DNA from 2 places in the Geitlerinema sp. PCC 9228 genome. Region 1 is predicted to be linked to the other one. Evidence: riboswitches for the same ligand, from Rfam matches in the RefSeq annotation. Region 1 holds a riboswitch; the other holds the start of a gene.

Evidence for each region. Region 1 has a riboswitch for cobalamin ahead of AS151_RS14135 (sirohydrochlorin chelatase). Riboswitches for the same ligand answer to the same signal wherever they lie in the genome.
Region 2: it holds a riboswitch for cobalamin, as region 1 does, so the genes downstream of both, AS151_RS06250 (energy-coupling factor ABC transporter permease) here and AS151_RS14135 (sirohydrochlorin chelatase) in region 1, are expected to answer to the same signal.

Annotation. Positions count from the first base shown of each region.
Region 1 is NZ_LNDC01000133.1:274-15,434, reverse strand. It holds gene AS151_RS14190 (DUF1818 family protein) at 1-231, shown strand, start outside; tRNA gene AS151_RS14185 (tRNA-Pro) at 326-399, shown strand; gene AS151_RS14180 (TMEM165/GDT1 family protein) at 463-1,080, opposite strand; gene AS151_RS14175 (cytochrome b/b6 domain-containing protein) at 1,476-2,072, shown strand; gene cbiD (cobalt-precorrin-5B (C(1))-methyltransferase CbiD) at 2,303-3,421, opposite strand; gene AS151_RS14160 (cobalt-precorrin-6A reductase) at 3,434-4,198, opposite strand; gene cobM (precorrin-4 C(11)-methyltransferase) at 4,236-5,033, opposite strand; gene cobJ (precorrin-3B C(17)-methyltransferase) at 5,051-6,922, opposite strand; gene AS151_RS14145 (precorrin-2 C(20)-methyltransferase) at 6,919-7,638, opposite strand; gene AS151_RS14140 (bifunctional cobalt-precorrin-7 (C(5))-methyltransferase/cobalt-precorrin-6B (C(15))-methyltransferase) at 7,825-9,120, opposite strand; gene AS151_RS14135 (sirohydrochlorin chelatase) at 9,141-10,100, opposite strand; cobalamin riboswitch at 10,139-10,293, opposite strand; gene AS151_RS14130 (cobyrinate a,c-diamide synthase) at 10,405-11,790, opposite strand; gene cobW (cobalamin biosynthesis protein CobW) at 11,875-12,930, shown strand; gene AS151_RS14120 (DUF6232 family protein) at 13,006-13,446, opposite strand; gene AS151_RS14115 (endonuclease/exonuclease/phosphatase family protein) at 13,522-14,331, shown strand; gene AS151_RS14110 (RluA family pseudouridine synthase) at 14,452-15,161, shown strand, end outside.
Region 2 is NZ_LNDC01000077.1:1,868-17,028, reverse strand. It holds gene AS151_RS06280 (DUF5684 domain-containing protein) at 257-583, shown strand; gene AS151_RS06275 (Hsp20/alpha crystallin family protein) at 756-1,199, opposite strand; gene AS151_RS22740 (hypothetical protein) at 1,331-1,483, opposite strand; gene AS151_RS06270 (ATP-binding protein) at 1,689-2,837, shown strand; gene AS151_RS06265 (DUF3226 domain-containing protein) at 2,840-3,490, shown strand; gene AS151_RS06260 (glycoside hydrolase family 15 protein) at 3,885-7,142, opposite strand; gene AS151_RS06255 (WecB/TagA/CpsF family glycosyltransferase) at 7,559-8,269, shown strand; cobalamin riboswitch at 8,367-8,514, shown strand; gene AS151_RS23045 (hypothetical protein) at 8,684-8,818, opposite strand; gene AS151_RS06250 (energy-coupling factor ABC transporter permease) at 8,947-9,672, shown strand; gene AS151_RS06245 (energy-coupling factor ABC transporter substrate-binding protein) at 9,703-10,026, shown strand; gene cbiQ (cobalt ECF transporter T component CbiQ) at 10,026-10,820, shown strand; gene AS151_RS06235 (ABC transporter ATP-binding protein) at 10,802-11,638, shown strand; gene AS151_RS06230 (alpha-glucosidase) at 11,639-13,327, opposite strand; gene AS151_RS06225 (heavy metal translocating P-type ATPase) at 13,484-15,161, opposite strand, start outside.

The sequences.
Region 1 (15,161 bases):
TTGTTGGAGAAGCTGGCAACTACCATGGAACAGATGGCTGAGGAACTAATGGATGAGGAAAGAATTGCCTGCGAAGCCCAAAGCGATCGTATGTGGATGCAGGTAGAAGGATTTCCCCACGCTTACAGTTTGCAAGTAATTTTGACAACAGGCAGGCGTTGCGAGGGATATTGGGAAGCGGAAGCGATCGCCCATTTGCTGGCAGCAGCGCGATCGCTTTCTGTATTTTAAGAAAATGCACGCAAAAAATCTGTCAAGCTGTTGACATAGAAATTGAGTGTGCTACGATTGTAAATGCTTCGCAAGGAAGTAAAAACAAAAAAAACGGGGCGTAGCGCAGTTTGGTAGCGCACCACTTTGGGGTAGTGGGGGTCGTGGGTTCAAATCCCGCCGCTCCGATTTTTTGCTCAAAATCCCCAATAGCAACCTCTAGTTTTAGGGGTTGTTTTTTTATGGATGAGATTACCGCATTTCCCAAGCCACCAAAGCACCGAAAACCAAAAACAAACAGCCACCTGCTATAGTTAACCAGCGTTCCGAGAGACGACCGCTGATGAGGTTGCCGCTAATAACAGCAATGGCAGTAGCCATACCATGTCCTAGAGTAGCACCTAACGCAACGCCCAAAGGATGCTTGGCAGCGGCTAGGGTTATGGTAGCAATTTGCGTGCGATCGCCCCATTCTGCAAAGAAAGTTAACAAAAAGGCTTCTAGCAAAATAGACATCGTAGAAAAGGAAGTTGCCTTTTTTTCGTGGCTTTGAACCGCTTCTGCAGCTTCCTTTTGTTCTGCCAACCAGCTTGCCGAACGAGCCATCTTGACCCCATCGTACAGCATTTTGAAACCGAACCCCAAAAATAAAGCGATCGCCAACCAGCGAACGTAGTGTTGCGGGAAAAATACTGTCACCTGACCCAACAGAACCGACAGAACTGTCATCAAAGACAAAGCTACAGTAACGCCGATAAAAATCCAACGGCGTGGGTGTCGCGTAGCCAAAATCATACTAATAAAAAATGATTTATCTCCCAGTTCCGATAGTGCAATGAGCAGCAATCCAGCAGTCAAGCCATTTAACATAACGATAAATACAAAAACTTATCAACCAAATTAAATTCACGAACGGAAACATAAACTTTTGGCAACGCAATCGCTAGATAGAAGCACTGCCCAAAAATACTCGATATATTGTTCGTATATTACAATTTTTATAACTGGAAAATCAAGTCGTTTCCCGTACTTTCTCATTCATTTTTGTGTCATATTATTTTGAAATTTATTTCATTTTTCGCGATCGCAATTAACACTTTATTTTCATTTTGATTTCATACTGTATTCAAATTGCTTTCATTTTTTGAAAAACCAGGTTTTCTGCCATCATGTATAGGAACAGCGAACGAATTTAGTTTACTTTTTCACTAGCATAACCGAAAAGTTTGCTATTATAATTGCTAGAAAAACACAAACAGATATCCATGTCTTTCCGCACACCATACCAACCCCTACTGCTGCGTATCCTCCATAATGCCAGTGGCTTGCTGGCGATCGGGGCTTTGCTAACCGGTTTTTTGGTGTACAATACCTACGATCGCCGATTTGGTGGCATTCCTTTCCCGAAAATCGACGATATCCAAGGAATCCACGGTAGCTTGGGATTATTTTTTCTACTGGTCTTTCCCTTTTTGGCTATTTATAGCTTTCATTGGGGGTCCAAGAAACTTCTATCTGCCGACTTTGCGAAAAAAATCACCCAAAATATCGGTCAACCAGTCTGGTGGGTTAACTGGCAGCGAATCACCAATACCTTAATCTTGCTAGCTGCTACCTTGTCTGTCATCTCTGGCAGAATGATGAAAGAAGCCTGGCTACCGGCAGGGGAACTGCATCATGTTTGGTACAATCTTCATCTGATTGCATGGGTCATTCTTTTGTTTTCGCTAATAGCTCATATTTCCATGAGTTTGCGGGTAGGAGGCATTTCCCTACTGCGTTCTATGCTAAACTGGCGCTATCGTGCTAGCGATTCTCCTTCGTTGTGGCTGCGTTGGTTGCGATCGCAATTGCGACGATAAAATTCCTATATCGCCCATGAACATCCATCAATTCAAACAAAAAATCAAAAAATGGCAGCCCAATCCTGCCTTGCGCGTCGTAGAATTTCTCGTATTGGGTGGCATCGTACTAGCCTTTCTCATGCCACTTGCATATTATGTATTTCCTGGAAAAAACAATCCCAACAGCCAGGAAACTTCCTCGCTCCTCTTTTCCCAAAACCACTCATTAGGAGCATCTTTTCTCTATTTTAATTAGTCTCATTGGACTTTGTGTCCTTTGTGTCTTTGTGGTTTTGTAAAATCTTCTCCGCATTGTCATCTTTTGCTAAAATATTCCCCGTGCGATCGAACAAAATCGTACCAACTTCAACAGAAGTATCGGCATATTTTTGTACGTATGCCAGCGACTTGGCAGTAATTTTTGCCGCCAGCTGTGCCATAACAGCATCGGCTACATGACGTTTTGCCAGTTCCTTGTAAGCTGCCGCTGCCGTCTGCGACTGCAACACCGCCTTCACCGCATCCAAATCGCCACCTACTTCCACCACCGTAGCCGCCAAAACTTCCAACTTCCCATCTGCCACGTGGCTAGACGTATTAAAAATACCGCCGCCGAGTTTGGCTAACTTTCCGTGATAGCCAATTAACAGCACAGATTCCGCCTGCCGCAACCCCGCTTCCACCAACAAAGCACCCAACCAGTTGCCAGTTTGCACCATCGCTGCCTGGGAAATCCCCAAATTAGCACTCACTTGCATACCATTGCTACCAATACAAAAAGCCAAATGGCGAGTCTTTTGAATCGTTTCTTGCAAATGCTGGCGAAAATCTTGCAAACGGTCTTCTGCGGAAAGGGGTTGGGAAATGCCACTGGTTCCCAACAACGACAATCCTTCTAAAATACCAAACGCCTCGTTGGAAGTTCGCGTTGCCAGTTGTCGTCCTTCCGGTAAAATAATTCGTATAACGGCGGTTTTGTCGTCGGGAATCAAAGGCAGAATATTGGCATCGAAGATATCCCTGGCGTAGCGATAAATAGCGGCTTTGCCAGTGCTGGTTTTGCCAATCCCTTCCCCACCTTCTAAAATCATAGGTTTGTTGCTTCTAGGTTGCAATTGTACCCAAGCCCAAATGGGAGTATTTCTCGTTAAATCTAAATTATCTCCTGGGTCGCTGCGGGTAATGGCTAAAGCGGTGTCGGCATCGAGTTTGGCTACCTGTTCGATGGGAATTTCGGCGGTATCTGGCAGGATGTTGGTAGAAACAGATGCGGGAGGTTCTGCCGTAGCGGGATTTTGACAGCAGAGAATGGCTGCTTTGGCGGCAGCAACGGCAAAAACGGGAAGGGTGTAGCCAGTTTGAACCATAGGGATGTGAATTTATTCCGTTGAACGACAAAATGACTGGCAAAACGATCGCAGTTGCGATAAATTAGATGTTTGCTGGGGATAGTTGATGTTTGGTCTTTGAATTGCCCATAAATCGATGCCCATTTCCAGGGCAACGGCTTGTTTGACATCAAAACCACCCGCTTGACCGCTGGCTTTGGTAATAACTGTATCGATGTTTAATTTTTGCCAAAGTTGGCGTTCCGGTTCTTTGGCGGCTGGGGTGCGTTGGAGAATGAGTTTTTCTGGGTGGAAACCAGCAGCGATCGCTTGTTCGCGAGAAGATTCGCTGGGCAAAATTCGCGCCCAAATTTGACAGTACGGTTGCCAAGGGATAAAATAGGGTAAAGCTTTTACTCCCAAAGTTAGCAAGATTCGCCGATTTTGAAAATTTCGCTTGTCCATCCATTGAACGATTTCTTCCACATTAGCAAAAACTGTGGTTGGTGGCGATCGCATGGGGATTTGCGGTCGTTCAAAGCGTAAATAAGGCAGTTGGGTGGCGATGGCGGATTGGGAGATTTCCGTGGCAAAGGGGTGGGAAGCATCGACAATCCCTTGAATGGGATATTCGGCGATTAATTGCGAAATTTTCTCAGGAGTCATTTTGCCCACGCGAACCTCCCCAGTCAGATTTTGATACAATTTGGCAGCACTTGGCGTCGTCACCGTCACCACCCAATGACAACCAAGTTCGCTCAAAACGCCAGCCACATCTCGACTTTCACTTGTACCACCGATGAGCCATAGTGCCATAATTCTTGTTTAAATGGTAGGCTGGGCATTGCCCACCCTACTTCTTGGGTCGAAAAATATGCTGGTGTTCTTCATGATACAGACGAGAACGAGATTCCGGACTGCCAGCTAGGGCAGGACTGATGATGTAAAGAACCGTACGTTTGAGTTTTTGTTCGTGGGTTAGCGATACCATCTCATCCAAACGTGCCAATTTGACATATTCATCATCCCAACCGACACGATATAAAAGAGCCATTGGCGTATCCGGGGGATAGTGTTCTAGCAATTTTTCTTGTGCCTGTTTGCAGTGGTGTGCGCTTAAATACAGGCAGAGAGAGGCGCGGTGGGAAGCGAGGCTGGACAAATCTTCGTCGGTGGGAACGTTGGTTTGCCCTTGCATGCGGGTGAGGATAATGGTTTGCACCAGTTCCGGAACGGTGAGTTCTACTTGCAAGCGCGCGGCTGCTCCTTGAAAGGCACTGACCCCAGGAACCACTTCAAAGGGAATGTCTCGTTCTAGCAAATAGACAGTTAGTTCGTGCAAAGCACCGTACAAACTCGGGTCGCCGTCTTGCAAGCGAACCACGGTTTTGCCGGCTTTGGCGCGTTCGGCTACCAAAGGCAACCAGTCTTCCAAAACTTGCGATCGCGTATCGACAATTTCCGCATCGGCTTTGGCAACCGATAGCATATTTTCGGGAACCAGCGACCCAGTATAAACAATGGTATCGGCGGTTTTTAAATAGTTTTGACCGCGAACGGTAATTAAATCCAGCGCGCCGGGACCAGCCCCCACGATCGCAACTTTGCCTTTAGAATGGTTATTATTAGATGTATTGTTAGCATCAAACATAGACAGTCCTCTAAATTTTAGAAATCATATTTACCGGTATAGCCTCTGGGAGTGATGAAGCGATCGCGATAACGAAACGTACTTTCATTGCCAATTAAAATCACCGTTAGCATATCCACCTGACCTTCTTCGATATCATCCAGCGTGGTAAGATAGATACATTCATCTTGGCGATAAATCGAACGCGCGATCGCAACCGGTGTTTTTGGCGAACGATAGCGGCGGAAAATTTGCAAAGCCTTCGTCAACACCTCAGTACGATTTTTAGAACGAGGATTGTACAAAGCCACCACAAAATCAGCCATCGCCGCCGCTTCCACCCGCCGTTCGATAACATCCGTTGGCGTTAGCAAATTAGAAAGGGAAATTGCGCAAAAATCGTGCATCAACGGCGCGCCAACCTTGGCTGCCACCCCCTGCAACGCCGTAATGCCGGGAAACACCTGCACTTGTGGATTTTCCCCATCCCAATCTTGGCTTGCCAACGCTTCCATCACCAAACCCGCCATGCCGTAAATCCCGCAATCGCCAGAAGAAATCACCGCCACAGTCAATCCCCGTTTGGCGAGAAAAATGGCACGTTCCGCGCGTTCCACCTCCTGGGTGATTTGGCTATCTTCCCGACATTGCAACGGATGCAGCAGGGGTTCGATTAAATCCAAATATAGCTTGTAACCGATAACAACATCAGCCTGCGCGATCGCACTTTTGGCAGCCGGCGTAATTTGGTCGAGACTTCCCGGACCCGACCCAATCAAATACAATTGTCCTATATTCGGATTGTATTCTACCGTACTGCGAGCAATACTGAGGGTACAAGCACCCCTCGCATCGCGATAAACTCGTTTGCCAATAGCAATTTCCGCCAATTCCGAACTACCTGCAGCCATCAAAGCCGCCGCTTCCGAAACAGAGGGAGTACCCACCGCTTGTTCCACCGCCGCCGACGGATGGGGAACATCGACCTTCGCCAAGGTTTCCCTGGGATAAAACTGCAAAGGAACGTTCAGACGGTTGGCAAGTTCCAGCAAACCAGGTTCATCTGCTTTGATATCGATAGAAGCCAAACCAGCAACAGCCTCCACCGCCAATCCATTCTCCGCCAGCAACTGCCGCAAAGATGCTTCCAGCAAATCGACTTCCGTTCCCCGTTCGCAACCTACCCCCACCCACAAAGTTCGGGGATGCCAGCAAACAAGTGGCATGTTCGTAGGCGATTCGCGAATCGCCTCTGGCGGCAATCTATCGCCAATCCAAATGGCAGCCGTCGCCTCCGCATCATCCATATTATCCATTTCCGTCGCAAACTGAAACGGATGGTTGGGTGGCAGAGAACCCCGCCAAAAATCCCAACCCGCCTGCTGAACCACCAGAACCGGATTTCTCCTAGCAATTGCCGAAGAAACCCCCAGCCAATCCCCACTTCCCCGTTGCCAGCCGTAGGCATTTCCCAGCAAATCCACCGCCGGAAGTTGGTAACCTTCCGAAGCCGACGTAATGACTGGCGTTCCTTCCAAAGCCGCCGCAATCTGACGCGCCAAAGCATCCGCGCCACCGATATGACCGCCGCTGACGCTAACTGCGAATTGACCGCTTTCGTCAACAGCAACGACTCCTGGATCCTCTTCTTTATGGTTTAGAAAAGGCGCGATCGCACGTACCACCGCACCCACCGCTAAAATAAAAATTAAGCGATCGCATGTTTGCCAAAGTTGCGGCAACAGCGAAGACAGCGACCCGCGATAGGTATAGAAATTTTCTGGGAATTCTTCGTAACTACGATCGGTAATTTTGGTCCAAATTTGTGCTGCAGGCAAAACCGTCTGCAACCGCGATGCCAGGCGAACGCTATTGGGAGTAGGTGCAATAATAGCAATCGATAGGGTCATGCCGAATCCTGCTTTCTTAAAATTAAAATAGAAAAATAATGGGGTTTGGCTGTGGGTTCGATTTCTTTTAAAGTGGCATAAATTTTCTGTTTATCCCAACCTATCCATTCTACCAGTTGGGCGCGTTCCAATAAACCTTTTTCCTGCAAAAAATACCAAACATCGGTAAAAACAGAACCCACCTTCATCAGCACCACAACTTCTGCCCATTGCAAGGCATTTTCCAGTTCTTGTAAACTATAAACCGCCGGCAGAATAGCAATTTTTTCGCTACCAATCGCCAGCGGTTCCTGCAAAACCGATGCTGCTGCCAGCGGCGAACAAATCCCGGGAACCGAATCAATTTTGGCATCTGGCAATTGGGATTTCAGGGTTTGGAAAATATAGGTAAAGGTACTGTAAAAACTAATATCCCCTTCCGAGAGAAAAGCCACATCCCGACCGGCTTTTAAATAGGGAACCAATTGACTGGTAGCTTTTTGCCAAGCCTGTTCCAAATGGTCTTTATCTCGAACGAAAGGCAAATATAGCGGCAAAATGGTTTGTTCTGCCGATAAAAAATCCCGCACAATTTTATAAGCCATTCCTGGCTGACCTTGATTGTTTTGAGGAACGGCAATTATATCCACGGACTGGATAATTCGCAATCCTTTTAAGGTTAACCATTCCCCATCCCCAGGACCAACGCCAATTCCCCATAAAGTTCCCAAATTCAAGTTGAATTCTCCTTCCCAAAAACCTTTGTGTTCTTTGTGTTTTTGTGGTGCAAAAAGTTATATGAAATCCTCTTGAATAGAAGTTGATTGTTCTCAGACCCCCGGCTGTCGCCGTCCCCCTTGGCAAGGGGGACTACAGGGGGTTATACCGGTCGAAGCAAATTAAGTCTATAGTCGGATTTCATATTATGATTCCGGACAAATTCCCTGCAAAATCATCACCGGATTTAAAGGAACAAATCGCGTCGATTCTTTTAAAGCCACCGAACGGGAAATATTCGCCTGAATGGATTGTACTTGCCAATTTTTCTCAGTAAGGTAGGTTTGCGCGCTGCTGTAGGCTTCGATGGTGGCAAAGTTACCAACCAAAACCCCGCCTGGCGCGATCGCATTTGTAGCAGCTTCTAAAATAGCAGGTAATTGACGACCGCCACCACCCACCATAATCCGATGGGGAACTGGCAAATTGGCAAGAACTTCTGGCGCGCAACCGCGTACAATTTCTAAGTTAGTGATATGAAAGCGATCGCGATTTTTGGCGATGGTATCCACACCAGCGGTAGTCTTTTCAATAGCATAAACCCGCGCATCCGGCAGCAAACGCGCAATTTCCACCGCAATGGAACCGCTACCCGAACCGATATCCCACACCACTTGCGACGGTTGCAAACGCAGCATCGCCAGCGACAAAACCCGAACTTCCTGTTTGGTCATCAAACTAGGTCTATCGGTAAAGGTATGCAAGTCGCCATCGGGAATTCCCAAAAGGGGGGTTCCCCAACGCTGGTTGGGAGTAGCAATGGCTTCCAAAACCACCACATTCGGCTGGGGAAATGTTGCTTCCACTGCCGCTTCCGGAAACATCCCCGCCACCTGTTCCGACGGCGACCCCAGTTCGCTGCATACCCAAATTTTATATTGTACGGGAGGACGCAAATCTAAAATGGTTTTGGCGATCGCGCTAGGTGTATAGGTACCATCGGTTAAAATAGCAATTGGCGATTTTCCCTGTTGCAGCGGTTTATCCAAATTCTCCGCCATCCTGCCATGAACGCTGATGACGGTAGCGGATTGCCAGGGGAGGCGCAAGCGGCTAAATGCCAGTTGTACCGAACTAACATGGGGATGGAATACCAGTGTCTCGGGGTCAAAACGTTCCTGCAACAGACGACCGATGCCAAAAAACAACGGGTCGCCACTGGCAAGAATCACCAGCGATTCGGAGTTGCTGGCGATTCGCGAATCGCTGGCGATTCGCGAATCGCCACTACAGGCTTCTACCTTCTGCAACCAAGCTTCCATATCCCCGGCAATGGGGATGGTTTGAACCTGGCTGAGGTCGATATGTTCGCTACACAGTTGCAAATAGCGATCGCTACCAGCAATGCAAGTAGCCGCTTCTAACTGCGATCGCGCCGTTGCTGACAATCCAGCGACGCCATCCAATCCCATACCGATGACATGAATTTGGGGTTTTGCCATGGGAACGCCAACGCTAACTTTTAGGGAACCTGCCAGGCGCGTTCGTGATAATCCTGCGGATGCGCGTAGGGGTCTTCCGCGCCATGATGGTGGTGGTCGTGGTGATGGTCGTGATGGTGGTCGTGGTGGTGGTCGTGGTGGTGGTCGTGGTGGTGACCGATAGCGCCTACCTGTTCGCTAACAGCGCGGCGGAACTTGCACATTTCGCAGTTCATCACTACTTGACCCTCGCGCGCCTCTTGTTCCCGTTCGCGAATCAGGTCGAATAAAATTGGGTCCAAACCAATTTCGGAAATGGTCTGAATTTGAACATCTGGATTTTGCTCTTGTTGCGCTTTGGCGGCATCTTGAATGCGTTTGACCAAAACTCCCGTAAATAGAAAATGAGGAATCACCACGATGCGCTTGGGATTCCAAGTCCAGGCGCGTTCAAAACCTTGGTCGATGCGGGGATGGGTAATGCCGCTGAAACAAACCTCGATACCTTTGTAACCGCTGCCTTCCCACAACAAACGTGCCAGCTTGTAAACATCACCGTTGGCATCGGGGTCGGAAGCGCCACGTCCCACAAATAAGATAACAGTTTCCGATCGCTCTACTTGGGAAGTTTCGTCTACTTGTGCCAATCGCTGCCGCCACAAGTCTAATAATTTGGGACTTACTCCGAAATGCCTGCCGTAGTGGAAGGTCAATCCCGGATGGCGGGATTTAGCTTTGTCGAGTTCGTTGGTCACGTCAAATTTATTATGGCGCGCCGCAAATAACAAAACTGGCAGTGCGGTAATTTCTTGGTATCCCATCTCTATGCAGCGATCGACCCCTTCTTGGATTGAAGGTTCTGTCAGTTCCAAAAAGCAAGGAATCACTGGTCGGGAGCGATCGCGCTCTTGAAATGCTTCGGCAAAGTCGAGAAATGTCTGTCTGCCGTCTTTATCTCTGGTTCCGTGTCCTAAAAGAAGTAAAGGTGTTGTTTGACTCATGTATCCACATCCTTTCCCCGTGCGACGCAGGGAGTTACCATCGATGTACTGTAAAAAATTGGCATTCTGGCTTGGGTTGTTGCCACGTTCGCTTGTGGAAGACCCATTACAGCTGCGGCACAGCGCCGGAATCGCACCGGACTTTCCCAATTTTTTACGTTGATTGTTCGCAATTTACCTACTGTAGCATAGGTACCGCCAGAGGTCGAAGAAATTTTTTATAAAATAATTTGCCCGTTACCATTTTTTGCCAAATTTTTCAAGCATTGCGATCGCCAAAAATTCTCTTATTCTCTTTTGTTCGTTATTGTTGATTGGCAACCTGGCGACAACTCTCCACAAAAGAATGCGCAAACTCGGGATTGTTGGCAAAATGTAAATGCACGTAGCTTGCCAAGGTATTTTTCATTTTATATCCTTCACGTACCGATGATTTTCCGCGTCCAGAAACTTGATAGCAAGTTGAAACTTCCCCACCACCATCGAGAATTTCGGAATAGTGAAAGCGATGGCCGCGAATCGTACAATTATCTAGGGGAAATCCAAATTGGCTATTGTTACTGTCAGTATGAACCTGTGCGTATCCTAATTTAACTTTGCGACTCATGCGCGTCCAAAATGGAAATATCCCCACCAAAGAATAGCGATCGCCTTGTAGGGATTCAATGCCTTGGGAAAGATACATTAACCCCCCACATTCTCCATATACAGGATAGCCAGCATAACAAAAATCCCGGACACTTTTGACGAGCGATCGATTGGCTGCTAATTGTTCGGCATATAATTCTGGATAACCGCCACCAATATACAATCCCTGAAGATTTTTTGGCAAAGGATCTGTTAGTGGCGAAAATTCTATTAACTCGGCACCATAATTTTCCAACAATTCTAAATTTTCTTGATAGTAAAAACAAAAAGCATTATCCCTAGCAACGCCAATGCGTACCTGCGAATGAGATAGCTTGGAAGACATCCAATCGTCTGGCGATGGCGGTGGCATAGAAGTCATTGCCGAAAGCGATAAAAGCTGGTCTAGATCGAGATGTTCCTCCAGCAAATCCGCCAAAGCATCAATATACATATCTCCCAAATCGTCTTCAGTTGCCATCCACAAACCTAAATGGCGTTCCGGAATCGCCACCGAATCGCTACGGGGAATTGCGCCGAGAAAAGCCACATGGGGAAGACGTTCCAACGCTTCTCGCAAAAGCGAACCGTGACCCACACTTCCCACACAATTGCAAATCACCCCAACCAGGTTTACTTCTGGATCGAAATTGGCGTATCCTTGTACCATGGCTGCCGCACTGCGAACCATCGAACGCGCATCCACCACCAAAACCACTGGAATTCCCAGCCATTTTGCCATTTCTGCGGTACTGCCAGCTTCGGTGGTGGGTCCAAAACCGTCGTACAATCCCATTACGCCTTCGACCACAGCAATATCGCTGTTGGCGGTATATTTTTGAAACAGGGAAAGATTGGTTTGCGCCGATAGCATCCAACCGTCGAGATTGTGACCCATTCTGCCAGTGGCTTGCCAGTGGTGGCTGGGGTCGATAAAATCGGGTCCAACTTTAAATGATTGTACGGTCAATCCCCGTCGGGATAAAGCGCGCATCAAACCGATAGAAATAGAGGTTTTGCCAACACCGCTGTGGGTTCCAGCAATTGCAATAGCTTGGGTCATAAAAGAGAAAATATGGTAGCAGTATTAAAATAATCAAGTCTACCAACTAAAGGTACCCATTTCGATCGATTTTTTATGAAAACAATGCACAAACTGCCAGTTACTGTCATTACCGGATTTCTCGGTTCCGGCAAAACCACCACCATTCGCCACCTCTTGCAAAACAGCGAAGGTCGTCGCGTCGCCGTCTTGGTCAATGAATTTGGCGAAGTTGGCATCGACGGCGAAGTATTGCGTTCCTGCCAAGTTTGCGATGAAGAAGAAACTAAAGAAACCAGCAATGGCAACGGCAATGGCAACATTTTGGAATTGGCAAATGGTTGTCTGTGTTGTACGGTTCAGGAAGAATTTTTGCCAACCATGCAAGAATTGCTGAAACGCCGGGATAGCCTCGATGCCATTGTCATCGAAACCTCGGGATTGGCGCTTCCCAAACCTTTGGTCCAAGCTTTTCGCTGGCCGGAAATTCGTACGGGTGCTACTGTAGATGGTGTGGTGACTGTGGTCGATTGCCAAGCGATCGCGCACGACCAACTGGTAGGCGATTTAGATGCCTTAGAGGCGCAACGTCAAGCAGATGACAGTTTGGACCACGAAACGCCGATTGAAGAACTGTTTGAAGACCAGCTAAACTGCGCCGATATGGTCTTACTGACCAAAGTGGATTTGGTGGATAAAACCACCCGCAACCGCGTGGAAAATTGGTTGCAGCAGCAACTTCCCTCTCACGTCAAAATCGTTCCTTGCGAAAGCGGACAAGTGGCAACCGACGTTTTGCTAGGCTTTAACGCCGCTGTTGAAGAGCATTTAGATTCTCGTCCCAGCCATCACGATACGGAAGAAGAACACGAACACGACGAAGATATCAACGCCGTCCACCTGACATTCGACCGCGCCTTCGACCCCAAAGATTTGGTCCAACGCTTGCAAAATTTAGTCCAAAATTGGGAAATTTATCGCGTGAAAGGCTTTGTGTCCGTCCCCAACAAGAAAATGCGCTTGGTTATGCAAGGGGTAGGCAAACGATTTACCCATTTCTACGACCGTCCTTGGCAACCCGACGAACCCCGTCAAACGCAATTGGTTTTCATTGGCGAAAGCTTGGATGCGGACCAAATTCGTACGGCTGTGATCCAATAAACGATATAAATAACTCTGGAAGTGTGGGAAAAGCAATTCAAGAACGTCTTTCTTCCCCATTTCCCCTGTTTCCTTCTATTCTCCATCATCCTCACGCCTTTTTTGGGCGATCGCTTGCTCCAATGCCGCTTGTAACTTATCCATCTCCTGCTTGTCGTCTAACTCTGGTTCGATTTCTTTGCCACCAACGGTCCTTATGGAAAGTTTATAATTCCCTTCACCGGGATTGAAAAATTTCCAGGCTGCTATTCCACCGAAAATAATTCCGATGCTGGTAGAGATTCGAGCTTCGTTTTCGTTTAAATTTAAAATATTTGGTATGATGAACCAGAACACAAGACAGAGAATCAAGGACATTAAAATAGTCACCAGGGAAAATGGCGGGTCTTTGTCGTCTCTTTCTAAAAATTCGATATAGCGAACCTGATATTTGCGATCGCGAATTTCCAGCCATTCGGTGGTTATTTTGATTTTCTCTTTCTTGTTTTCATAAAGCGGAAGAGAATCTTCTGACATAAGCAATTCCCATCATCGTAGATCGAGAAAAATTATCTAAAAAATTTCAAATGACCACAATCGTACCATTTGGCTATGAGATATTTAATTGCTTTCACCATCTGCCTGGCTTTGGGGATTGGCGGCTGCGGTAGCAACAACCAGCAATGGCAAACCGTTGGTTTTAATGTAGAATCTAGGGATGCCGATCCACAAACCATTGCCCAAGAATATGTTGCTCCTTTAGAAAATATCGATATTTGGGGATTTTCCGAGGTACGAGATGGACAGTGGGCGCAAATTTTGGAACAGGCTGCCGAAAAAGGAGAAAATGCTGATTTTGGCGGGATTTTGGGAACAACTGGTGGCGACTATCGGTTGTTAATTGTATACAACCGCGATCGCTTCCGAGAACTCCGCCATTTTGAACTGCAAGATATGAACCTAGGAGGCAACGTACGGGCACCTCTGGTAGCACATTTTCGCTTTCAGGCTACAGGGGAAGAATTTTTATTTGTGGTCAATCACCTATTTCGCAGCGATCGCCAACGACGCCACCAACAAGCGCGCATGCTCAATCAATGGGCGCAAAAGCAAGATTTACCCATCGTCGCTGTAGGTGATTATAACTTTGATTGGGACATTCGCAGCGATGGTTTGCGTCGGGATTTGGGATTTGACTATCTTACCCAAAACGGCGTTTTTTCCTGGGTGAAACCTCAAAAATTGCTTCCCACCCAATGCAGCCAAAAGTTCCAGAGTATTCTAGATTTTGTCTTTATCTCCCAGGAAGTGAAAAACTGGTCCCCATCTGCTAAAATATTATATCCTCAACCGAGTTACTGCCCCGACGACGAACAAAAAAGCGACCATCGCCCGGTACGGGGAACTTTTAAGTTACCATAGAAGCATATCGAATGTGGGAGCATGGGCGCATGGCACAATTCTAGAAAATACTTTCTTCCCCCCTGTTCGGTCTGGTCGGTCTCTTCCCCTCCCAAACTGGTATTCTATTTGCGTAGGAACTTGGTAGAATCTTTTCAATTAAAAGTTGATACCAATGGCGTGCGGTTGGACCGCTGGTTGGCCAAGCAAATTCCCGATTTATCGCGATCGCGCCTCCAGCAACTAATTGCCCAATCTCACGTGAGTGTCAACGGTCGCGTTTGTACCTGCAAAAAAAATACCCTACAAGCAGGCGATCGCATACAAGTGACCGTTCCTCCCTCACAACCGGTAGAACTGCAACCAGCTAACATTCCTCTGGATATTCTCTACGAAGATGATGCCATTATTATTATTAACAAACCCGCCGGTTTGGTGGTTCATCCCGCACCCGGTCACGAACAAGATACCTTGGTGAATGCGTTGCTGGCGCATTGTGACTTTTTGGCAGGAATTGCCGGCGAACAAAGACCGGGAATTGTCCATCGTTTGGATAAGGATACCAGCGGTGCTTTGGTGGTTGCCAAAAGCGATCGCGCTTTACAAAACTTGCAAGCACAAATTCAAGCCAAAACCGCACAGCGAGACTATTTAGGCATCGTCCATGGCAGTTTTAGCCAAAACCAAGGTACTTTTGTGTTTCCCGTGGGTCGCCATCCCGTTCACCGCAAAAAAATGGCGGTTGTTCCCTACGAACGTGGCGGTCGGGAAGCCATTACCGAATGGGAAGTGTTAGAACGGTTGGGGAACTATACCTTGCTGCGATTTCACTTAAAAACCGGACGTACCCA
Region 2 (15,161 bases), on a different contig from region 1:
ACCCTGTAGGGGCGGTTCGCGAACCGCCCCTACTATACAGTCCAATTGAAATAAAAACGCTCTATACATGGCCAGGAAATTAAGAAAAAGCAGCGTTAACTTTTGATAAATTTGCTTGTGTCTTTGAGCAAAGTTGCATTATGATTCCAGCAAACTCAGAGGCAACTTAAAGCTTCTACGCATGGATCTATAGCTTTTCGAGGAACATGAAGTTATAAATCTCTGTTAACCTCAGGATCTTCCAGGAGAAGTTAGCATGGATACATTTGTTTTTTTATTACAGTTAGCAGTAGTTATTGTTGCCATCGCTGGCAATTGGATGGTTTTTGAAAAAGCTGGGCGACCGGGATGGGCTGTTATCATCCCCTTTTATAATGTGTACGTCATGTTAAAAGTAGCTGGCAGACCAGGTTGGTGGCTAATTTTAAGCTTTATTCCATTGGTGAATCTCATCCTCATTGTAGTTCCTTTTGATATTGCTAGCAAATTTGGAAAAGGTGCTGGCTATGGTTTGGGACTTTTGTTTCTACCATTCATTTTTTATCCAATTCTGGGTTTTGGTAGTGCGAGATATCGCCGGTAAGTGGTTCCAGCAATGTGATTTTGCCGTTGGTTTAATTTTTGGTTTTTCAAAATGACTAAAAACTTACCCAAGCCAAGGGAGGTTGGCTTGGGCGAAATGGGGGTGAAAGTTTCGGGGATGCTTTTATTTGGTTACAAGAGAAGGTGTTCGGTGGCTACGAACCGGAGACACCTTAGCTGATGTTAACGCGCACGGAACTGTTTTTCTCTTGTTCTAGCTTGGGCAAGTACAGGTTTAAAATCCCGTTTTCAAACTTGCCTTCCGCTTGTTCGTTGTTGACAGCAATCGGCAGGTCTACCACCCGCTCAAATTTGCCGTATTGGAACTCGGAACGGAAGAAGCCCTTGTCTTGGTTTTCTTCTTCCTGACGATGTTCGCCACGAATGGTGACGGCGTTCCGGCTGACGTTAACATCGAGGTCTTGGGCTTTCATGCCAGGCATTGCAGCGCGGAGGTGGAGGGCATCCCCGTTATCCCGTAGTTCGATCGCTGGTTGCCACGGGGTTTGGGTGGAAGTTAAACCGCGATCGTACCCCGTAATTTCGTCAAACAGGCGATCCATTTGACGGCGTAAGGGTTCGATTTCGGTGGCAGGGTTCCAACGAACGATAGCCATAGAGTCTCACCTCCTTGGGTCAGAACGCTACAGCCTATCGCCTTTCGACCTCACTTTCTACGGTACAAAACTGTCAGCTAGCTGACATTGAAGGCAACCGAACAAACAATTTTGGTTTCCCGTAATTTCCCTTAGGCAGCTGTGGTTTTGCCTAATTCGGTGAGGAATTGGAAAGCTTTGGCGATGTAGCTGGCGCAGACGTGGGGAGAGGTTTCGTAAAAAGAACGCCAAGCCATAGATTTGTCCTCGTCGTAGCAAGATTCTCGTTCTGGATAGCGTTCCAACCACGCTGCTACCTTCTGAATAGATTTTATAAAGTTTCGATACAGTGGGTTGCATGTTTAATTGTCTTGTATTACTATTTTCATTAAATTGGATTTTGTCTATAGATGCGAATTCAAATGTAATGTACTTTGCTAACGGTGACCAAGTTTTTTTTAAGTAGACAATTAGGATGGGTCTATTATTTCGATATATAGGCTTGGTTTTATGCTAAAAACAGTAAAAATTGAAAACTTCCGGGGATTCCAATCTTTTGAGCTTTCAGAGTTGGGAAGAATCAATTTATTAGTTGGTAAAAATAATAGCGGTAAAACTTCTGTACTAGAAGCAGTTCAACTCCTACGTTCCCATAATCATCTCAAGCCTCTGATAGATATACTAAGAAATCGAGGTGAGTTTTTTTGGGGAGATTGCGAGAAAGAACCAGAGTTTGATATACGTCATTTATTCTACGATCGTAAAATTGAACCCGGTAGTCAGTTTTCAATATTAGGAATAAACAGAAATCACTCAGAAGAAAAAGTTACTGCATCTATAAAAGTGCATGATGATGCTGACGATTCTTATAGCCAGTTGCAATTATTTGAAGGCAATCGAGAAACTTCCGATTTCAACAGTATAGATGATATTAATATACTTGAATTTATTCTTAAATGGGAAATTGGAACACAAGAAGAAATCTGGAAATCACCTTTGTCTGAGAATGGGGGATTGTCTTATCCATACAAATACATTCGTGACAGGCAAAGAAAATTCCTTTCAAGGACACAATCGAAAAGAATTGAGACCCAAACTCAGTTTGTTACTCCTTCTTCCCTGACTGTTAAAGAAACAATGGACCTATTCGATCGAGTTGTTTTAACACCTGAAGAAAATTTAATAGAGGAAGCACTTCAAACTATTGAACCCAAAATTGAGCGTATTGCCTCAGTAGGTTCCGATCGAGTTTCAGGATCGAGGGGAGGATTCTTTGTTAGTCTCTCTGATAGTAATCGGAGAATTCCTATTGGTAGTATGGGGAATGGCATATGGCGCATGCTAGGATTAGCACTAGCAACTGTAGGTGCATCCAATGGTATTTTAATTGTTGATGAAATTGATACTGGTCTGCATTTTAGTACAATGTCGGATATGTGGGCATTAATTTGGAAAGTAGCAAAAAAATTAAACGTACAGGTTTTTGCAACCACACATAGCAGCGATTGTTGGATGAGTTTAGCCACTCTTGCTAACCGAGAAGATATAGAAGAAGATGGAATTACCATTCAAAGAATAGAACCAGAGAAGCATACGAGTGTCGCCTTTCATCAAGACGAAATTGTCATGGCTGCCCAAAGAGATATTGAGGTACGTTAAGAATGGCAGGCAGGTATAACCCTAAGAAGTTAATTGTTGAAGGCGACCAGGATAAAAGGGTGATACCAGAACTAATGGAAGCAAATGGAATTGCTTGGGGAAATACAAGAGAAACAGCGGTGGTTGATATTGAAGCGTATGGTAGCGATCGCTTTATTGATGAAATTTTTATTTCCACCGAACTGAAAGCATCTGGACGAACTTCATTGGGATTAATTGTAGATGCCGATAACGATTTAAATGTACGTTGGCAAAGTGTGAGAAATGCTTGCTTAGCAAGTATTCCCGATATTCCTCAAAAATTACCAGCAACCGGACTTATTCACCCTACAGACTCTGGGATTAAATTTGGCGTTTGGATAATGCCAGATAACCAAACCCAGGGAATGCTAGAAACTTTTTTAACATATCTAATTCCAAATACCAAAGAATACCTTTGGCAGTACGCCAGAGACGTGACTCAAGAGGCTTCCAATAAAGGAGCTAGTTTCATAGAAAATCACTTTGAAAAAGCATGTATTTATACTTGGTTGGCTTGGCAAAATCCACCAGGAAGACAATTGCATAATGCTGTGATGGAGAAAATCCTCGATCCTACCCATCCTCGGGCACAATCTTTTGTTAATTGGTTCAGAACATTGTACGATCTATAGGTGGCTTGTACGAAATTGCACTTATACCATTTTCTTAAAAGCTTGTAATAAATAATCGGTGTATTTTCGTAGAGGCACTTCGCGAATCCCTCTACCAGGGCAATTAGAGAATTCCAGAAACTCATTGTTTTTCAGAAATAGTATAATAAAAGCCACAAAAAATAGGGCGGAGTTCAGACAATCCCCACCCTAGAGCAATTGTTTGACGTTTCATACCAAATCCGCGACGCAAAACCACAATTTTTCTGTAGGGGCAACCCCTGTTGGGGGTTCCTTTTGTAGGGGTAGAAGGGCACTACCCCTACATTTTTGTGGGTGTATGTACATCGGATTTCGTATTATTCAAACAGACTTAGTGATGGAACCAGCAATTTTGGTTTCCCGTAATTCCCGGTTAGGCAGCTGTGGTTTTGCCTAATTCGGTGAGGAATTGGAAAGCTTTGGCAATGTAGCTGGCGCAGACGTGGGGAGAGGTTTCGTAAAAAGAACGCCAAGCCATCGATTTGTCGTTGTCGTAGCAAGATTCTCGTTCCGGATAGCGTTCCAACCACGCCAAACGCACCGCATGACCGATAATGATATCTAGAACTAGATACTCTTCTACCTGTAGTTGGGGATTGCGCTGCGCGATCGCGGCTAACTCCATTAAAGCTTCAATGTTAACCTGACGGTAAGCCGGTGCCACAATTTTATTGAGCAAATGTTCCACTTGCAGGGCAAAATTCTTTTCCCCTGGTGTCATTTCCGAGAGAATGGTAGCGCTATCGATGCGGTTGCGTCGTTCTAATTTATCGCCAATCACCAATCCCTTGCAATGTTTCATCAACAACCATACCTGGGGATAAAAATCCTCTGGAACCCTACCGGCAGCGCCTTCCAACTCTCGGTGGCGCAACCATCCCCCTTGGGGAGGAGTTTGGGGGGTTTCTTCGGGAAAAATCACCCAGTCGATATCGGCGGATTTTTGGTTGAGATGGAGAGATTCTTGTTTTTTCAGCAATTGGTTCATGCTGGCATAGCCTTCCAAGACTTGTCGCAAGCGGGTTTTGATTTCAAATGGACTGATTTCCATGAGGGCTTCGTAGGCTTCATCTTGGGTTAGTTGATTTTCTTGTGCCAATTCGCTGGTTAATAGCAAAATTAAATAGCTGACGCGCAAGGTTAATAAGCCGTCGAATAGTTGTGGGTCTGATTTTAGCAATACGCTTAGGTACACTAAGATTTCTTGGGTTAAAACCCGATCGCGTACGTCTTCGCTGCACAACTCGCAAATGAGTTCCAACAGTTCCAGGTGCGATCGCGGGCGGGTAATCAAAGAGCGATCGCTGTAAGCTTTCCCCACCGCAATCTGTTTCTGACGCACTAAAATATCGGTTACGGCATCGGATAAACTAATATCCACTTTCTTTAACAAGCCTGCTGCATAACGAACCACCGCCCAGTAGGGGGCAAATGGCAGACTAGAAGCGGGAAAATCGCTGGTTCGGGGAACTCCCTGACCGGCTTTAAAATAAATTTCCTCCAGCAAATCTGCCACCGTCACCGGTACTTGGGGTCCACCCATACCAGTATCAAACTGCAACCCCTGCAAACGCGCCATCGCCTGCAAAATCTGCACTTGTTCGTACAAGTTTGCCGATTGCCGCAATCGCTCTAACAAGCAGTAAATATCGGTTTCGCACTCCAAGCTAAATTCTTGGGTTTTTGGCAAGGGCTTGGTTTGGGTGGGGTCAAACAGAAGGTAATACTGGCTGGAAGGCGCTTCCTGAATCGATGGTTGGGGAAAAGCAAACTCGTGCAGTTCTTCAAATCGTTCTTCCCCAGAAGTAAGGATAAGTTGTTGCAAACGTCCCAAATGAACGGGGGTATCCCCGCAATTTCCTTGACGGAGTTCTTGGGCTAAGGCTAAAACCGCCTCTCTTCCTGACTCTAGCATCTTGCGCGTTAGCAACAAAACCACAGTTGGACGCCCTAGTTCGCTCCAATGGCGGTGAACGTAGGCAATTTCGCTTTTAATTTGCGCGACGAGAAAGTGATAGTCAAAGGTAAGATAGAACTCTTCTTTTTCTAAAAATGACGGCAAAAACACCATGGTTTCGCCACGAATGCGGAAAATGCGGGAAGTTGTCAAGCTGCGCAGGCGACGAATGGGACGTCCGGTCAATCCTAGTTTATCGTTGCGGCCAATTTGCGTGTAGGCAGCGGCTAATTCTCGCGATCGCCGAATTTGAATTGGTTCCACTTCTTGGGGGGTTTGCGCGATCGCGCCGTAAGCAGCCAAATCCGCTTGCAAATTTTTATCTTCCGCCAGCAAGGCTACCTGTACCACCGGCTGGCGATCGCTACCCAAACGCTGGTATCTTCCTAATGGGTCAATATCCCCCACCTCCAGCAACCGTTCCTGCAACAGTTGCACCAACCAATACAAACTTTGCGCCCAAATCAACGGCACATTTTCATTGGGCAAACGCTGCTGGCTGTGGGGATTTTGTCGTTCTGCCTCAATATTCACCGTCGGTACGTAGTACAACTCCGGCAATAATTTTTGACCGTCCTTTTCTACCAGCAAACCCGATAATTTCTGCAGGTAGTTCTCCGTTTGTTCCGTATCCCGACGGCAAAGGCCATCCAAAGCCAAATAAGTAAAAAATAACGGCCATTCGCATTCAATATGTTCAAATTCCTGTAACTCCCAAGGTTCGTAATGCAAGCGATCGGTATCTTCCAAAACCGTTTGGTGTCCGTCGCGCAAAAAACGCTTGCAGCCATAATTCCCTTCCAGCTTATCAATAATTTTATCCCGCGTGCGTCTCACCAAATCCACATTTTCCACAGCAAACGCCGGAAAACCAATAATACTCAACAACGCCGCATCAGTTTCTTTTGAACTAGACTCCCGTGGTAGCAGCGATTCCAGCGTAATCCGGGCGCGGGCAATTTCATCGGGCAAAACATGAATCACAGACGCCTGACCGCCGCGAACCCCAAATAAATTTAACCCATTTAACGCTTCCAAAGCAGCTTTGGCCATCCCCACCGAAGAAGCATTTAACTCCGCATTGCCCTTATTAATTTTATTTCCCCGCTCCCAAATACCATAATCCGGTGTTCTATAAGTACGCCCAATATAATACACCAGATTTTGAATAAAATTCACCTCATCGATGGTATAAACAATTTGCAACCCCGATGCCGTCATTTGCGCTAACATTAACAAAAAGATAGACGTAGCATCCAGTTGCAAATGCCCCCACTCATCGTCGCCAACCGCCGTATCTCCCGTATCGGTATCGTATTTGGCGTGTAGCGAATAGGGGGGCGATTGATTTTGCTTGAACTGTTCCACTTTATCGGCTTGCCGCATCATGGCAAACAGCAACCCCCGCATCAATTTAATCGTACTGTGTTCCAGTTCGGAGGTTCTGCCTTGATTTTCATCGATTTTGCGGTAAGCCAGCGCCAATCCCCACACGCACAGAATGCTGTAGACATTATCCCGCACCCAAGCGTCTGTATAGTCGCCGTGGCTGTTAATGGCGGTACTGGCGGGCAGCAAACCCGTGAGAGGACTTTGGCGGGAAAGGATGGTTTGCTGGATTAGGTTGTAGTAACGTTCCAGCTTGACTTTTCTTTGTTGAGCACTGATAGGCATGGGACGAGATTATAATACCTTTTATACGAATGCAACCCAGTTGTAGATCGGTAAACAATAGTTGGATTTTGATTGCCAAAGTTTCGGTACAATCCGAAGTCTCAAATGGAATGGCGTACTGGCACATGAGGTAGGAAGTTAAATTTCATTTAACAATAGCATATTTCCAGTTGTACCACCAGGTGGGTTCGTGGAAACATGGGAACATACGAGAAAAATATAGAATTGATTCTGATAGGATCCCTATGGGAAAGCTCTCAAATTGAGAAATTTTTGATAGGGCGATCGCAAACGCTGCCGTTTGCAACCCCTCGCCCCATTGATGGGTCTATTTTGTCGATTGGCTACTTTCCTACTTGTCTTTCAGCAATTTTCATGAATAATAAGAAAGGGAAACCGTGCTTGGCTGGATGGCTATGTCGCAGGTACTGGAAAAACAAACAGTTTTGGGATATCCCGTACATCTGGCTAAAGATTATTTAGCTTGGATCCGCGATCGCATTTACCAAGGGCAAGGAGGGCATATTGTCACCCTCAACGCCGAAATGAGTATGCAAGCAGAATCCAACGCCAAACTGGCAGATATCATCAAAGCTGCCGATTTGGTAATTCCCGACGGGGCTGGCGTGGTTTTATACTTGCGCTGGAAAGGGAAGCAAGTGCAACGCTATCCCGGCATCGACCTAGCAGAAGCATTATTGCAACAACAATATAGAGCGTTTTTGTTCGGCGGTCAACCAGGAGTTGCCGATATCGCCGCCAAAAACTTACAAACTCGTTTTCCTCAAATTCAAATTGCTGGCTGCCAACACGGCTATCTAGGGAGAAAGGATATGGATCGATTTTGCCAAACCTTGCTACAGCAACAACCGCAATTGGTCTTGGTAGGGTTGGGAGTTCCCCGACAGGAATTTTGGATTGCCCAATACCGCCATTTGCTGCCAGAAGCCATTTGGATCGGGGTTGGCGGTAGTTTTGATATTTGGGCAGGAGTAAAAGAACGCGCTCCTGCTTGGCTGCGCGACAATCATTTAGAGTGGGCATATCGTCTGTATCGGGAACCCTGGCGTTGGAAGCGGATGCTGGCTTTGCCCAAGTTTGCGTTGAAAGCCGTTTGGCACGGGTGAAGGGAGCGTATCGAGTGTGGGAGAAAATACAATATTAAAAAATAGAGTAATATATCTTTACGTGGGAGGGGGCAAACAGAATTTCTGTTCTGTGGTATAGTCGATAAATCGAGTTGGTTCTAATGGGGAACAGCCATTAGATGCAAAGGGGAAAGTTCGGTGCAAGTCCGACGCTGTCCCGCAGCTGTAATGGGAAATGTTGGTTTCCCTAAGTCAGAATGCCCGCCAGCTCAAAAGTTAGCAAACGCATCTGCGAGGTACGGATGGTTGATTGCAATTGGAAAGCAATTCGATTTTCAGTTCGTCCGAGAAGAATATTTTCACAAAGGAATTCTCACGCTTCCCAGTTGGAGATGGCAGGGAAACGAGAGAATGCAGAGAATTTCTTTTTAACAAGATTTTGGAGAAACCAATTTAGCGGAACATCGCTACGCAGGTGGAAAACCATCGAGTGGGCGTTTCCAGAAGGTTCTGGCGTTGGATTTCTCGATCGATGCTGAGTTGACTGCGCTTGGGAAAGTCGTTTTTTAAAAAATTCCCAATTGCCATAGAAACTCCAGAAATTCAGGGAGTGGCCGCACTTTGGCGGTTCGTTCGGGGATTTCTTTCTTATTTTTGTTGTTCTTTCTAGGTTCGTAGTGATGAGAAGCAAATCGAAGCTTATACATCTCGCGGTTATGGCGGCTTGTAGCTGTATTTTAGTGATGGTTTCTGCTGCACCAGCCAGAGCCATGCACATTATGGAAGGCTTTTTGCCAGCTGGTTGGGCGATTTTTTGGTGGGTTGCGTTCCTGCCATTTTTGATTTTGGGCATTCGTTCCATTACGCGAATTACCCGCCAAAACCCAGAATTAAAACTCTTGTTGGCGCTATCGGGGGCTTTTTGTTTTGTGCTGTCGGCGTTGAAAGTACCTTCGGTGACTGGGAGTTCTTCCCATCCCACGGGAACGGGATTGGGGGCGGTTTTGTTTGGTCCTCTCAGTATGTCGGTGTTGGGCACTTTGGTTTTGTTATTCCAAGCTCTGTTGCTGGCACACGGCGGGATTACCACGTTAGGTGCCAATGCCATGTCGATGGCGGTGGTTGGTCCTTTTGTGGCTTATGGAATTTATCGTTTGACCGTTCGCGTTAGCGGCAAGCAAGGAATTGCTTTGTTTTTGGCGGCGGCTTTGGGAGATTTATCCACTTATGTGGTGACTTCCGGGCAGCTAGCGATCGCTTTTCCCGAGGAAACCACTGGGATTTGGGGGTCATTCATCAAATTTGCTGGCATTTTCGCCGTCACCCAAATTCCACTAGCCATTAGCGAAGGATTGCTGACAGTATTGGTTTGGAATTGGTTGCAGGCATACAACCAAGAAGATTTACAAAGCCTTCATGCCTTGCAAAATCCCAGTTCCTAGCAACGTTGTTTTGAATTGAGGAGAAAAATGATGCAAACGACAAATTCCGGCTGGAAAAACTTGCTTCTGCTGTCAGGTGTGGTCGCCTTATCAGTCATTCCCTTGGTCGCCGTCAAAGATTCCCAGTTCGGCGGGGCAGATGGCAAAGCGGAAGCAGCCATTGCAGAAGTAGAACCAAACTACCAACCTTGGTTTTCCCCAGTGATTACCCCGCCTGGCGGCGAAACCGAATCCATGCTGTTTGCCTTGCAAGCGGCGGTGGGTTCTGGCATTTTGGGATTTGCCATTGGTTTGTATAAAGGGCGTTCTCAAACCAGAAACCAGCAAAACCATCACAACCAGCCTACCGAGTAATGACCCTCCGTATCGATACTTTAGCTTATAACAACCGATTGCGATCGCTGGCTACCGAACAAAAGCTAATTTTCGCGATCGCGGTTTGGTTGCTAGCATTATTGGGGCATCTACCAGTACAATTGGCCATTATACTGTGGATGGCGGTTTGGATCGTACAATATGCCCGCATCCCCATCAAAACCTATTTGTTGCTGGTAGGCATCGCCTCCTTTTTTTTATTCGCCAGTTTGCCAGCCTTTCTAATTCAAATTTCCCCCAATACCAACATTTTCGCCACTTCCCCATCTTGGGCAACCTGGCAAATCGGTTCTTGGCACTTAGGAATCACGCCCAAAAGCCTGCAACAAACCATTGATGTGGTCGGGCGTTCCGCCGCCTGTACTTCCTGCTTATTTTTCCTACTGTTTACCATTCCTTTTACCCATTTGCTACAAGTTTTGCGCCGCTGGCACTGTCCTGCCATTGTCACAGAATTGTTATTATTAATGTATCGCTTTATTTTTCTCTTGCTAGAAACAGCAGCCCAGTTGCATTTAGCACAAAAAGCCAGAGGCGGCTATCGTACCAGACAGCGAACCTTCAAAAGCGTCAGCCTGCTAGCCGGGCAATTGCTGGCGCGTACCCTGGGGCGCTACCGTCAGTTTCAATATAGCATAGCCGCGCGGGGATTTTCCGGCGAATTTCGGGTATATTCCCCAGAAACAACGGCATATTCGTGGCGATATGCCCTAGAATCGATAGTGGGTTGTTGTGGGTTGCTAGCGTTGGAAGCATGGTATCTTCTGAAATGACAGATTGGTTTTTGCAGTTTCAAAACGTTACTTATACCTATCCCGGGCAAACCCAACCCACCATTGACAACCTCACTTTATCCATTCCCCAGGGCAAAAAAAGCGCCCTCATCGGTCAAAACGGTTCCGGCAAATCCACCCTCTTATTTTTGGCGGATGGTTTGTACAAACCCCAACAAGGGGAAATTGCCATGCCGCAAATGCGCTTGCGCTACAATCGCCGTTCTCTAAACCGCTGGCGCAAATCGATTGGTTTGGCTTTTCAAGACCCCAACGAACAATTGGTGGCGGGTACGGTAACCGAAGATATTTCTTACGGTTTGTACAACTTGGGATTGCCGGAAAAGGATATAAAACAGCGACTGCGGCAAATTATTGCCGATTTTTCTTTAGAAGAAATATGGGAGTCGCCCTTACATCACCTTAGCATGGGACAAAAACGGCGGGTTGCCCTGGCGGGTGCGATCGCCTTGCACCCGAATTTGCTGCTTTTAGACGAACCCACCGCTTATTTGGATGGACTGCAAACCCACCATTTGCTGCAAGAACTCGATCGCATTTGGCAAAATGGTACCACATTGCTGATGGCAACCCACGATTTGGATTTAGCCTATGCGTGGGCGGATTGGTTTTTTATTGTGCATCAGGGGAAGCTGATCCTGCAAGGTAAGGCGGAGGATGTATTTTCCCAGCGCGACCTTCTCAGGGAAGTACAATTGGGGGTTCCCCTATTGTGGGAAGTTTGGGAAAGTTTGGGCAAGCCGACGCCGATGCCAAGAAATGTAGAACAATTGCAACAGCATTTGCACAAAACATAATTACGACAAATCGGCTTTGACAATGAAAATTTCAAAAGGTTCCAATCGCTTTGGTAGTTTAATCGTTTGCCCGGATTCTAACCGATTGGAGAGCAAAACCTCCCAAACTTTCGGAACAATATGTTCGTCGGTGGTTAGGTCTTTTTCGTAGGAAAAATTAATGACCACCAAAACGCGTTCCTGTCGGGTTTCGCGCACGTATGCCAAATGTTCGTAGGGATAGTGAATTAAAGAACGCCAACGACCGCGAATTAAAGCCTCGCTATGTTTGCGAATTTCAATTAATTTTCGGTAGAAATTTAGGGTAGAATTGGGGTCTTGCCATTGTGTGGAAACATTCACCTGGGGATAATTTTTATGAACGGGAAGCCAAGGTTCGATATCCCGACCAAAACTAAAACCAGCATGGGCAGAAGTATCCCACTGCATGGGCGTTCTAGCGCCATCTCGTGAAGGTAAAAATTCGCCGCCGATGTGCGGTGCCAAAACTTTATCTTGGGCTTTCTCTTCGGGGATATCGACATTGTTGACCATGCCAATTTCTTCCCCATAATATAGAACTGGTGTACCGCGTACGGTTAATAAAATTGTAGCGGCGGCGAGGGCAATTTCTTGGGAGTCAATGCACAAACTACATTCTACCCAACGGGATAAATGTCGGGGGATGTCGTGGTTGTCTAGAAAATAGGTTGGCCAGGCTTGGGGTGGGGTGATGAGTTCTTTTTTTTCAATTTCTCGTTGCAAATAGCCGGGATACCAAGTGCTAAAAGGAAATTCAAAGTTAAAGGCTAAATGGAGTTCGTCGTTGTTAACACCGTAAAAGCTGGCAGAATCGAATAATTGGTTGTCGATAAAGGTTTCGCCAATTAAAACGCGATTTTTGTAGCGATCGCAAATTTCTCTGATTTCCTTGACAATTTGATGGTTCTCCGGTAAATTTTTATTGTAAATGTGGTGTTGGTTGTTATAAGCGTTGCGATCGCTGGCTCCAAATTTTGTCGGATTGGGACGAAAATAGGGGTCTTTGCTATAAACGCTGGAAGCATCCAACCGAAATCCATCTACCCCTTTCTGCAGCCAAAATTCTATCACCTCATAAATGGCTTTTCTGACCTCTGGATTTTGCCAGTTTAAATCGGGTTGGTTTTGATTAAATGTATGGTAATAATATTGCCCTCTGGTTTCGTGAAAAGTCCAACCGCTACCACCAAAATAAGAAAGCCAATTGTTAGGAACCCCACCCCCTGGCGCTGGGTCTTGCCACAAATACCAATCGCTTTTGGGATTGTCTCGACTGGAACTGGATTCTAAAAACCAATCGTGTTGCGTAGACGTATGGTTGATAACCAGATCCATGATAACTTTTATCCCTCGTTTGTGGGCTTCTGCCAGCAACTCCTCAAAATCTTGTAACGTACCAAATACAGGCGCAATCCGATAGTAATCGCTGACATCGTAGCCATTATCCACCATGGGAGATTCGTGAATCGGAGACAGCCAAATAGCATCAATCCCGAGGGAATGATTGCTTTCCGGATTGCCATCGTTGAGATAATCCAATTTCTGGATAATTCCTTGCAAATCGCCTTTGCCATCGCCGTTGCCATCTGCAAAGGTCAGAGGATAAATTTGATAGATGATTCCCGTTTGCCACCATTTGGTAGGGGAAAATTCCATGTCTTGTGTCATGCTGGATAGCCATTATTCAACAACCAAATCCCAATATAACGTTTTTTCGCAGGGACAATTTGCAAATTGCCCCTACAGGATTTTTAACCTTTGTACCGCACTTCCCTGAAAGTTTGCTGAAGAAATTGCTAGAAAGATATAAAAATTGCCTTTCCTTTATCCTCGCAACAAGCGCATCCCATTCAGAGTAACCAATAAAGTCGAACCTTCGTGACCCAACACGCCAGCCGGTAGCGTCAGTTCGCCGAAAAAGTTAGCCACAATTAACAAAACAATCGATGTTAGCGCCAGGGTAATGTTTTGCCGAACAATGCGTTGCGACCTTTTGCCAATGGAAATCGCCTGTTCCAGCCTTTCCAATCGATTCGCCATCAACACAATATCCGCCGTCTCCAAAACCACATCGCTGCCAGCGCCTCCCATAGCAATGCCTACGGAAGCCTGGGTTAAAGCTGGTGCGTCGTTAATGCCATCTCCCACCATGGCAACAAAACGATGCTGTTGCTGCAATTTTTGAATGACATTTACCTTATCTTCCGGTAGCAAATTGGCATACACTTGAGCGACACCTACGGCTTTGGCGACGGATTCGGCGGTAGCGGCGTTGTCTCCTGTGAGCATGGCGGTGGTGGTAATGCCCATTTTTTTTAGGTTAGCATGGAGCTGGGCTGCTTGGGGATGTACTTGGTCGGCAACCGCTACAAGTCCCATAACTTGCTGGTTTTGGGCAATCCAGATAACGGTTTTGCCTTCTTTTTCCAGTTTTTCTGCCTTTTCAGATAAAACAGGTTCGATGGATGCTTTGACGGCTTCCGTGACAAAAGAAAGTTTGCCTGCCCTGACGGGAGTGCCTGCCACCGTACCGGAAACCCCCAAACCGACGTTGGCTTGCAGGTCAATGGCTTCTAAAAATTCAAGATTTTGCTGGTTCGCTGCTTGCACCACGGCTTGGGCAATGGGATGTTCGGAGTAGGCTTCCAGGGAGGCAGCCAGTTGTAAAAGTTGCTCTGGGGTGGTGTCGGCGGCGGGGATGCAGTTGCTGACTTGAAGAACGCCGGTGGTTAAGGTACCGGTTTTGTCAAATGCGATCGCTTTTACTCGACCAATTTGCTCTAACTGCGCGCCATCTTTAAATAAAATCCCCTGTCGCGCCCCTCGGGCAATCCCCGACAGCAGGGTAGGCATAATCGCTGCCATTAACGCACAGGGAGAGGCGACCACCAAAAACGTGAGGGAACGATAGATAGTGGTTTCCCAACTCCATTGCAAAAGAAAGGGCGGCAGCGTTCCAAATATTATCCCAGCTACCACAATGACTCGCGCGTATCCCCGTTCAAATCTTTCTAAAAACTGTTGCGAAGGGGGTTCGGTGCTTTTGGCTTGTTCTACTAGCCGAATGACCCGTTGAATCAAACTGCTTTCTGGCGGCTTGTGGAGTTCTACAAGCAAAGCCCCGTTGCCGTTGATGGTGCCGGCAAATACTTCGTCATCGATGGTTTTGTCAACTGGAATGGATTCTCCGGTAATGGGTGCCTGGTTGGCGGTACTATTTCCTTGTCGGATAATACCATCAGTGGGAATAAGTTCGCCGGGTTTGACCAAAATGCGATCGCCGATTTGCAACTGTTCGGTGGAAACCATCTGTTCTTGCCCTTGCTGCCAAATCCTTGCCGTATCGGGAGTTAGCTGCATGAGAGAGCGAATATTGCGTTCCGTGCGATGCATGGCAATATTTTCTAAGGCACCGCTGATGGCAAAAATCAGAATTAAAATGGCACCATCCACCAACAAATAGTATTCCTGCTGCCACAATCCCAAAATCGATGCCCCCAGC